Regions from separate parts of the Streptomyces hazeniae genome, predicted to be linked through region 2. Evidence: riboswitches for the same ligand, from Rfam matches in the RefSeq annotation. Region 2 holds a riboswitch; each other region holds the start of a gene.
The links. Region 2 has a riboswitch for cobalamin ahead of RM572_RS23220 (cobalamin biosynthesis protein). Riboswitches for the same ligand answer to the same signal wherever they lie in the genome.

Region 1 (3,266 bases), on a different contig from region 2:
TCTCATGAGGGTGTGGTGAGCCTTTCGTTCCGGGTGTGGTGGCGGCCGACGGCACGGGTGCGCAGGTGGCCGGTCAGGGGGTCGGCGGTGACCTCGACGCGGATGCCGTAGGTCTCCGTGAGGCGTTCGGGGGTCAGGACGTCCTCGGGGGGTCCGTCCGCGATGATCCGTCCCTCGTGGAGCAGCACGATCCGGTCGGCGACCGCGGCGGCCTGGTCGAGGTCGTGCAGGACGACGCCGACGGCGATGTCGTGGACGTCCGCGAGGTCGCGGATGAGGTCGAGGAGTTCGACCTGGTAGCGCAGGTCGAGGTAGGTGGTCGGTTCGTCGAGCAGGAGGACGCCGGTTTCCTGGGCGAGGCAGCCGGCGAGCCAGACGCGCTGGAGCTGTCCTCCGGAGAGGTGTTCGGCGCCGCGTTCGGCGAGTTCCTCGACGCCGGTCAGCCGGAGGGCCCGGTCCACGGCCGCCCGGCCGCGCGGGTCGGCCCTGCCCCAGCGCCCCCGGTACGGGTAGCGGCCGAACTCCACGACGTCCCGTACCGACAGGCCGCTGGGCGCGGCGCGGCCCTGGGTGAGCAGGGCCACCTGCCGGGAGAACTCGCGGGGACTCAGGGCGAAGCCGTCGGTGTCGGCGTCGATGGCGAGTGTGCCCTGCCGGGGCCGCTGCAGGCGGGCGAGGGTCCGCAGCAGCGTCGACTTCCCGCTGCCGTTCGGGCCGACCAGGACGGTCACCTCGCCGAGGGGCAGAGCGACCGACGCGTCGTGCACGACGTCGACGGCGTCGTAGGCGACGGTCACGTCCGCGGCCGACAGCGCGTGACCGCGGACGGACGGGGCCTCGGGGGTCTCTTCACCAGCTTTCACGCAGATAAGGCTAGCCTCACCTAAACGGACGGTGGCTCCCGGGGCCGCGGGTTTCCGCTTTCCGGATCGACGCGGTTATGTTGAGCATGCAACCGGTTCGCCCCTCCTGTCCAGGAGAGGCGTCGCAAGAGGGAACCCGGTGGGAATCCGGGACTGCCCCGCAGCGGTGAGCGGGAACGACCGCCGTCACACGCACTGGGTCCGGCGAACGGGCCCGGGAAGCGACGGCCTGTAGGTGTCCTGACGGGACGCGCCCGCGAGTCCGAAGACCTGCCGGTCGCCCGTGTGCGACACCCGCCCACGGTGCCCGGAGGCCTCGAGGGAAGGCCGGTGCCGGACTCCGGCCGTGCCGTCGCGCGCGGACCGCGACCGCGCCGCTTCCCGACGCCCTCCTCGTCCCGGCCGGACAGCGACTCGCGAAGGAGAGTTCTGTGGCGCACCAGCCCACCGTCTTCCGCACCGACCCGGCGGACCACGCGGCATCCCGCGCGTCCCGGTCCGCCGTCACGCTCGCGCACATCATGAGCGAGCACGACACCAACCTCTACGGCACCATCCACGGCGGCGTGGTGATGAAACTCATCGACGACGCGGCGGCGGCCGCCGCCGGCAGGCACGGCGGGCCGCCGGCGGTGACGGTCTCCGTCGACCGGATGCGGTTCCTCGCCCCCGTGCGCGCGGGCGACCTGCTCACCGTGCACGCCGGACTGGAGGGCGTCGGCCGGACCTCGATGAACATCGCGGTCCGGGTCACCGCGGAGCGGTGGAACTCTCCCGGGCCGGTCACCGAAGTGGCCACCGCGCAGCTCACGTTCGTCGCGGTCGACGCGGACGGACGGCCGCGCCCGGTGCCGCCGCTGCCCGGGGCGGACACCGCCGGGGGCGAGTGAGTGCGGGCTCACAGCGGGCGTTCTGGTCAACGCCCCGGAGCGTCCGTACACTTGCCCACTGTCCGCAAGGACGACAACTGAACGCGTACGCGACGGAGAAGCCGGTGGGAATCCGGCGCTGACCTGCAACCGTGAACGGCGGCACCGCCCGCCGTGAGCCGGACCGCCCGCGCGCACGTGCACCGCTTTGCACTGTCATGGTCTGCAGCGTGGAGCCCGACCCCTCGGTTTCCCCGCCCCTGAACGCCGCCTGAAGCACGATCGGCGCGTCGGGGGCGCGTACGTGCCGGGGGCCGGTGCCCACCTCAGGGGGAGGGGCACCGACGATGAGCCGAGTACTACGCCCGTGGATCACCGCCGTCCTGGTGGCGGCCTGCGGCGTGCTGACCGGCCTCGGCACGCCGGAGACGGCCGCCGCGGTCGACACCTCCCGCGGCCGTCCCGGCTTCTGCCCCGACGGCAACGGGGTCACCGTGATCGTCGACTTCCGCGAACTCGGCGGACAGACCCTCGTCCGGTGCGCCGTGGGCAGTCAGGAGACCGGACTCGCGGCGCTGAAGGCGGCGGGCATCCAGGTGACCGGCACCAACCGCTGGGGCGAGTCGTTCATCTGCCGGCTGGAGGGCAAGCCCACGGCGGAGACCGAACCCTGCATCGACACCCCGCCGGCCTCGGCGTACTGGTCCTACTGGCACGCGCCGAACGGCGGCGCGTGGACCTACAGCCAGTACGGGGCGACCTACCGCAATCCGCCGGAGGGCAGCTTCGAGGGCTGGTCCTTCTCCAAGGGGCGCGACATGGACTCCGCGCCCGCGCCGCGCGTCGCCCCGCGCCGGCCGTCCGCGTCCAACGGCGGGCAGAGCTCCGGCGGTTCGTCGTCCGGTGGGTCCTCGTCCGGCGGGTCGTCGTCGAGCGGCGGATCGTCCTCGGGCGGCTCCTCCGGCGGGACCGGCGGCACGGGCCCGGGCGGCGGCGCGTCGTCCGGCGACACCGGTGCCGACCGTCCGGGGAACGGAGACGGGCCGGCGTCGGACCGCCCAGGCGGCCGGGACGAGGACGGCAAGCCGGACGGGAAGGACCGCGACGGCGAGAAGCGGGACGGGAAGAAGAGCCCCGACCCCACCGCCTCCGCCGACGACGAGTCGGCCGCTCCCGGGGCCGCTCCGAGCCCGACCGAGGCCGCGGACTGGAGCGGCGGCGAGGACCGGCCCGACCAGGCGGCGTCCGGCTCCTCCCTGTCCGCCGGGACCGCGCTGACCGCCGCGGCGGCCGCCGCCCTGGCCGTCGGCGCCGCGGTCCTCGCCTGGCGCCGCCGTCGCACCGGGCACGGGGACTAGCCGGACGTGAAGGACTCCGCAGGAGGCAGAACCACCGCCCTCGCACCGCCGTCCGGCTCCCCCGCCGTACGCCGGGCGGCGGGCGCGCTGCCCCGGACGCTGCACCCGGGCTGCTGGTGGCTGTGGGCGCTGGGCCTCGCGGCCGCCGCGAGCCGGACCGGCAACCCCGTGCTGCT
Region 2 (3,266 bases):
GGACATCAGCGGGACCGGCAGCACGGCGACCCGCAGCACGTCCGCGCCGTGCGGCGGCGCCGTCGACGCCTCCCGCACGGTGCCGCGCAGCGAGAGGCGCAGCCCGTCCTCCTCGTCGATGCCCAGGCCGTGCCGGTGCGGGAGCACGCCCAGCGACGGGCGGCCGGTGAGCCGGTGCAGCATCTCCAGCCCCGGCTGCAGCAGCGTCACGTCGCCGCGGAACTTGTTGACCAGGTAGCCGCACACCAGCGCCTGGTCCTCGGGGGACAGCAGCGCGGTCGTGCCGAAGAACGAGGCGAAGACCCCGCCGCGGTCGATGTCGCCGACGACCACCACGGGGAGGCGCGCCGCCCGCGCGAGGCCCATGTTGACGATGTCGTTGCGCCGCAGGTTGATCTCGGCGGGGCTGCCCGCGCCTTCGCAGATCACGGCGTCGTGGGTGGCGCGCAGCTCCTCCAGGCACCCGGCGACCGTCTCCAGCAGCTTCCGCTGCCTGTCCTCGTGGTAGCCGCGGGCGCTCAGTTCGCCCACCGGCCTGCCCATAAGGACGACCTGACTGGTGCGGTCGCCGCCCGGTTTGAGCAGCACCGGGTTCATCGCCGCGCTGGGCTCCACCCGGGCGGCGGCCGCCTGCATGGCCTGCGCCCGGCCGATCTCCGCGCCCTCCCGGGTGACGAAGGAGTTCAGCGACATGTTCTGCGCCTTGAACGGCGCGACCTTCAGTCCCTTGCGGGCCAGCCAGCGGCAGACCCCGGCCGTGACCACGCTCTTCCCGGCGTCCGAGGTCGTCCCCGCGACCAGCAGACCGCCGCCCCGCCGCACCGCGTTCACCGCCGCCTTCCCTTCCGCGCGGCCACGACCCTCACGGCCGTCGTCGTCACCAGCGCCAGCACGCCGACGCGGCGGGAGAGCCGCACCGCGCGCTCCACGTCCTCCGTACGGACCGGCCGGCCACCGGCGTTGAGCACCGGCCGGTGCTCGACCCGCCCCGCGTACGCCAGCGTCCCGCCCAGCCGTACGCCCAGCGCCCCGGCGAACGCGGCCTCCACCGGACCCGCGTTGGGGCTGGGGTGACGGGCGGCGTCCGCACGCCAGGCCCGCAGCGCGCCGTTCGGGTCGGATCCGGCGAGTGCGGCCAGCGTGGCCGTCAGCCGGGCTCCCGGCCAGCCCGCCAGGTCGTCCAGCCGCGCCGACGCCCAGCCGAAACGCAGCAGCCTGGGGGAGCGGTGGCCCAGCATCGCGTCCAGGGTGTTCACCGCGCGGAACGCCACCAGGCCCGGCACGCCGGCGACCGCTCCCCACACCAGCGCGCCCACCACGGCGTCGGAGGTGTTCTCCGCCACCGACTCGACGACCGCCCGCGCGACGCCGTCGGCGTCCAGCGCCTCCGGGTCCCGCCCGCACAGGTGCGGCAGCCGCCGCCGCGCCGCCGGAACGTCGCCCGCGGCGAGTGCGGCGCCGATCGCCCGCGCCTCGCGGATCAGGGAGGTCCCGCCGAGCACCGTCCAGCCGGCGACCGCGGCCAGCACCACCGAGGGCAGCGGCGAACGCGCCCTCCCGGCGGCCGCGTTCAGGCCCGCCGCGGCGACCGCCACGCCGCCGGCGCACACCACGGCGCACAACGCCCCGGCGCCGCGGTCGTCACGCCACAGGGCACGTTCGGCCCGGCTCACCGCGCGGCCGAAGGCCGCCACGGGGTGTCCGCGCCGGGGGTCGCCCAGCGCGAGGTCGGCGAGGAAGCCGAGCGTCACCCCGTACGCGTACGCACGCGGACGCGGCATCAGACGACGGGCTGTGGAGCCTCGCAGGAACACGACGAGGTGCGGGGTGGGGGAGGGGCGCAGAAGCCACGCATGGCGGAGTCCTCACTCAGGGTCCTCGCCCTGGCTCGACGTGTCCGGCGGCGAGAGTCTCCTGGCTCCCGGATCGGCGCCTCCCCGGCCTTCCAGCCCGCTGGCGGGCCGTGGCGTGTGGTGAGGGGCGCTCCCCGGTGACAGTGGCGGGACCGCGCCGGATTCGCACCGGCTTCCTCTTCTGCCGCCGTTCGGCTGCCGGAAGTCCATCACGGCCCCCCACGACCGTCAACTCGCCCCCGACCTGCGGCGAAGCAGTGTGACCACCCCCACGCAGCGCCCCCCCGCGTCCCGCCCGGCGCGCCCCGGGTACGCGCGAGGGGTGGGTACGGCCCGCAGGCCGTACCCACCCCTGGGTGCGCGGGGGTTCAGGCGCCGATCAGGTAGATGCCGTACGCCACGGCGGCCGCGCAGACCGCGTAGCAGAGGTATGCGCCGGTGCGGGCGAGTACGGAGGCGCTGCCGCCGTCCTTGCGCGGTGCGGAGCCCACGATGCCCAGGGTGAACACGCCGACCAGCGCGACGGAAGCCAGCAGGCTGACGCCGAACACGTTGATCAGGGCGGACCAGTGGATGTCCATGGTGAGTGCTTCGCTTCCTTCGGGTGGGGCGCGTCAGGCGCCGGAGACGGAGGCCTTGGTGCGGGCGTGCTCGGACTCCTCGTCCTGCGCGCCGTGCTGCTCGGGGACCGTGCCGGCCGGCGGCGGGGCGACGGCGCTCATCGCGGCGGCCACCACGCCCGCGTCCTGTGCGTCGGAGCGGGATCCCGGGGCGGAGTCCTCCGGCATGTCGTTGACGTTGGTGTGGTCGACCGGCTGCCGGCGCGAGGCCAGCCAGATGGCGCCGTTGACCAGTACGCCGAGGACGGCGACCACGGTCACGCCGACGTTGCCGCGCTCGGCCAGCAGCGCCGCGCCGCCCGCGACCAGACCCGCGGCCGGGACGGTGATGCCCCAGGCGGCCAGCATCCGGCCCGCCGTGCCCCAGCGGACGGTGCCGCCCTTGCGCCCCATCCCCGCGCCCATCACGGCGCCGGAGCAGGTGTGCGTGGTGGACAGCGAGAAGCCCAGGTGGGAGGAGGCCAGGATGGTGACCGCGGCGCTCGTCTGCGCCGAGAAGCCCTGCGGCGGGTGGATGTCGGTGAGGCCCTTGCCGAGAGTGCGGATGATCCGCCAGCCGCCGAGGTAGGTGCCCAGCGCGATGGCGACACCGGCCGAGACGACCACCCACATGGGCGGGCCCGCGTCCGGCGCCAGCGCGCCGCCCGCGATCAGGGCGAGGGTGATGACGCCCATCGTCTTCTGCGCGTCGTTGGTGCCGTGCGCCAGGGAGACCAGCGCGGCGGAGGTGATCTGGCCGGCCCGGTAGCCCTTGCCGGCCTGCTCCTCGCTCACGTTGCGGGTGAGCCGGTAG
Region 3 (3,266 bases), on a different contig from region 2:
GTCAGGGTCAGATAGTGCGGGCAGACCTCGGTGGTGACCGAGGTGCCCGTGCGTCGGTGCCACTGCACCAGGTCGACGGCGTGCGGTGTGCTGACGTGGCAGAAGTGCAGGTGCACGCCGGAGGCACGGGCGAACTCGAGCACGGCCGCCACGGCGGCCGTCTCGGCGACCGGCGGCCGGGAGAGGCCGTGCTGCAGCGGCCCCGAGGCGCCGGACGCCCGCAGCCGCGCCAGGTTCCGCTGCACGATCTCGTCGTTCTCGGCGTGGACGCAGACCCGGAGCCCGGTCCGGGCGATCTCGGCGAACGCGTCGAGCATCTCCCCGTCCGGAGTCCGGGGGAAGCGCCGGGGATCGGTCTGGAAGGTGGACAGCTTGAAGCAGGCCGCGCCCTCGGCCGCGAGCTTCGGGATCTCGGCGATGCCCTGCCCGCCGGGCTCGACGGTCGCGTACATCCCGACGTCGACGTGCGCCTCGCGCAGCACCGCCGCCCGCTTGTCGCGGAAGGCGTCCACCGACCAGACCGGCCCGGCCTCGTCGAACGGCATCTCCAGCAGCGTCGTGACGCCGCCCGCGGCCGCGGAGCGGGTCGCGGCCTCGATGCCCTCCCCCGCGTGGCTGAGGCAGTGCACGTGCGGGTCGACGACGCCCGGCAGGACGTACGCCCCGCCCGCGTCGACGCGCTCGGCGGCGGGCGCGTCGCTCGGCGTCCCGCGCACGGCCAGGACGCGTCCGTCGCGCACCCGGACCTCGCCGCGGGGGAACTCCCGCTGGGAGGTCACCACGTGGCCGGTCACGGAGAGGTCGGCGTCGAGGTCTTCCGGGTCGAACATGCGCCAGACCCTGCAACAGGTGTCACGGACCGACAACCGTCTTCCCACCCTTTGGGAATCCGCAGGTCGTGGCGTAGCCGAGGGGTCACGAGGGGTCCCGGGCCCGACGCGGACGGCGGCGGGGCGCGCCGTCGTGCGCTCGGCCGGCACGGGTCCTGCCCGTCGGCGCGTGTCCCACGTCACCCTCCACATCGTGGACGTGATCGGCGGCCGGCGCGGTGGGCGCGTAGGCTCGGCAGAAGCAGCTGGTTCGCCCCCGTCCGCCAGGCGGGACGCGTCGCAAGAGGGAACCCGGTGGGAATCCGGGACTGCCCCGCAGCGGTGAGCGGGAACGACCGCCGTCACACGCACTGGGCCCGGCAACGGGCCCGGGAAGCGACGGCCTGTAGGTGTCCTGACGGGACGTGCCCGCGAGTCCGAAGACCTGCCACTGCCCGTGCGCGGCCGAACCGCGCACGGACATCCCGGTGACCTCGAGGGCGGGTCGGCGTACACACCAGGCGGACGACCGCGCCGTGCCGCGCGGGGTCGTCTCCGTCCGGTCCGTCACCTTCGCACCCTCGTCCCCTCCGGGACTTACAGGGACGTCTCGCGAAGGAGAACTCCGTGACATCGAAGTCCGCAGCCGCGGCAGCACGGGCCACCGTGTACGGCTACCCGCGCCAGGGTCCGAACCGTGAACTCAAGAAGGCCGTCGAAGGCTACTGGAAGGGCCGCGTCACCGCGGACGCCCTCCGTGGCACGGCCGCCGAACTGCGCGCCGCCAACTGGCGGCAGCTGGCCGCAGCCGGCATCCAGGAGGTGCCGACGGGAGACTTCTCCCTCTACGACCACGTGCTGGACACCAGCGTCATGGTCGGCGCCGTCCCCGAGCGGCACCGTGAGGCCGTCGCCGCCGGCGCCCTCGACGGCTACTTCGCCATGGCGCGCGGCACGCAGGACGTCGCGCCGCTGGAGATGACCAAGTGGTTCGACACCAACTACCACTACCTGGTCCCCGAGCTGGGCCCGGACACCGCCTTCGCCGCGGGCTCCGGCAAGCAGGTCGCCGAGCTGAAGGAAGCGCTGGCCCTGGGCCTGAGCGCACGTCCGGTCCTCGTCGGCCCCGTGACCTACCTGCTGCTGGCCAAGCCGGCCCCCGGCGTCGCCGCGGACTTCGACCCGCTGACCCTCCTCGACCGGCTGCTGCCCGTGTACGCGGAGGTCCTGGCCGACCTGCGGGCGGCCGGTGCCGCGTGGGTGCAGCTCGACGAGCCCGCGCTCGTCCAGGACCGCACCCCGGCCGAGCTGAACGCGGCCGCACGCGCCTACCGTGAGCTCGGCGGCCTCGCGGACCGTCCCCAGCTGCTCGTCGCGAGCTACTTCGACCGTCTCGGCGAGGCCCTGCCGGTGCTCGCGAAGGCGCCCGTGGAGGGCCTGGCGCTGGACTTCACCGGCGCCGGCGCCGGCAACCTCGACGCGCTCGCCGAAGTGGGCGGGCTCCCCGGCAAGCGGCTGGTCGCCGGTGTCGTGGACGGCCGCAACATCTGGGTGAACGACCTGGGGAAGTCGCTGACCACCCTCGGGACCCTGCTCGGCTTCGCGGACCGGGTCGACGTCGCCCCCTCCTGCTCCCTGCTGCACGTGCCGCTGGACACGGCTCCGGAACGGGACATCGACCCGCAGATCCTGCGCTGGCTGGCCTTCGCGCGGCAGAAGACCGCGGAGGTCGTCACGCTCGCCAGGGGCCTGGCCGACGGCACCGACACGATCGCCACGGAACTCGCGGCGAACCGCGCCGACCTGGCCTCCCGCGCCGGCTCGGCGCTCACCCGCGATCCGGCCGTCCGGGTCCGCACCGCGGCCGTCACCGAGGCCGACTCCCGCCGCTCGCACGCGTATCCCGACCGCGCGGCGGCCCAGCGCACCCGGCTCGGCCTGCCGCTGCTGCCCGTCACCACCATCGGGTCCTTCCCGCAGACCGGCGCGCTGCGCGCCGCCCGCGCCGACCTGCGCGCCGGTCGCCTCGACACCGCCGGCTACGAGGACCGCGTCCGGGCCGAGATTCAGGAGGTCGTCACCTTCCAGGAGAAGGCGGGCCTGGACGTCCTGGTGCACGGCGAGGCCGAACGCAACGACATGGTGCAGTACTTCGCCGAACAGCTGACGGGCTACCTCGCCACGCAGCACGGCTGGGTGCAGTCCTACGGCACCCGCTACGTCCGGCCGCCGATCCTCGCCGGGGACATCTCCCGCCCCGCGCCGATGACGGTGCGCTGGACGGAGTACGCCCAGTCGCTCACCGGCCGTCCCGTCAAGGGCATGCTCACCGGCCCCGTCACCATGCTCGCCTGGTCGTTCGTCCGCGACGACCAGCCGCGCGCCGACACCGCCCGGCAGGTGGCCCTCGCACTGCGCGACGAGGTGCGCGACCTGGAGGCCTCCGGCAGCGCCGTC

Region 1: it holds a riboswitch for cobalamin, as region 2 does, so the genes downstream of both, RM572_RS05355 (acyl-CoA thioesterase) here and RM572_RS23220 (cobalamin biosynthesis protein) in region 2, are expected to answer to the same signal.
Region 3: it holds a riboswitch for cobalamin, as region 2 does, so the genes downstream of both, metE (5-methyltetrahydropteroyltriglutamate--homocysteine S-methyltransferase) here and RM572_RS23220 (cobalamin biosynthesis protein) in region 2, are expected to answer to the same signal.

What each region holds. Positions count from the first base shown of each region.
Region 1 covers NZ_JAVREQ010000003.1:31,811-35,076, forward strand. Annotated here, with positions in the region: gene RM572_RS05345 (iron-siderophore ABC transporter substrate-binding protein) at 1-6, opposite strand, end outside; gene RM572_RS05350 (ABC transporter ATP-binding protein) at 3-863, opposite strand; cobalamin riboswitch at 940-1,155, shown strand; gene RM572_RS05355 (acyl-CoA thioesterase) at 1,295-1,753, shown strand; gene RM572_RS05360 (hypothetical protein) at 2,080-3,090, shown strand; gene RM572_RS05365 (CbiQ family ECF transporter T component) at 3,097-3,266, shown strand, end outside.
Region 2 covers NZ_JAVREQ010000025.1:7,936-11,201, forward strand. Annotated here, with positions in the region: gene RM572_RS23215 (cobyric acid synthase) at 1-831, opposite strand, end outside; gene RM572_RS23220 (cobalamin biosynthesis protein) at 828-1,781, opposite strand; cobalamin riboswitch at 1,909-2,031, opposite strand; gene RM572_RS23225 (hypothetical protein) at 2,222-2,434, opposite strand; gene RM572_RS23230 (inorganic phosphate transporter) at 2,468-3,266, opposite strand, start outside.
Region 3 covers NZ_JAVREQ010000003.1:21,845-25,110, forward strand. Annotated here, with positions in the region: gene RM572_RS05315 (dihydroorotase) at 1-830, opposite strand, end outside; cobalamin riboswitch at 1,115-1,256, shown strand; gene metE (5-methyltetrahydropteroyltriglutamate--homocysteine S-methyltransferase) at 1,437-3,266, shown strand, end outside.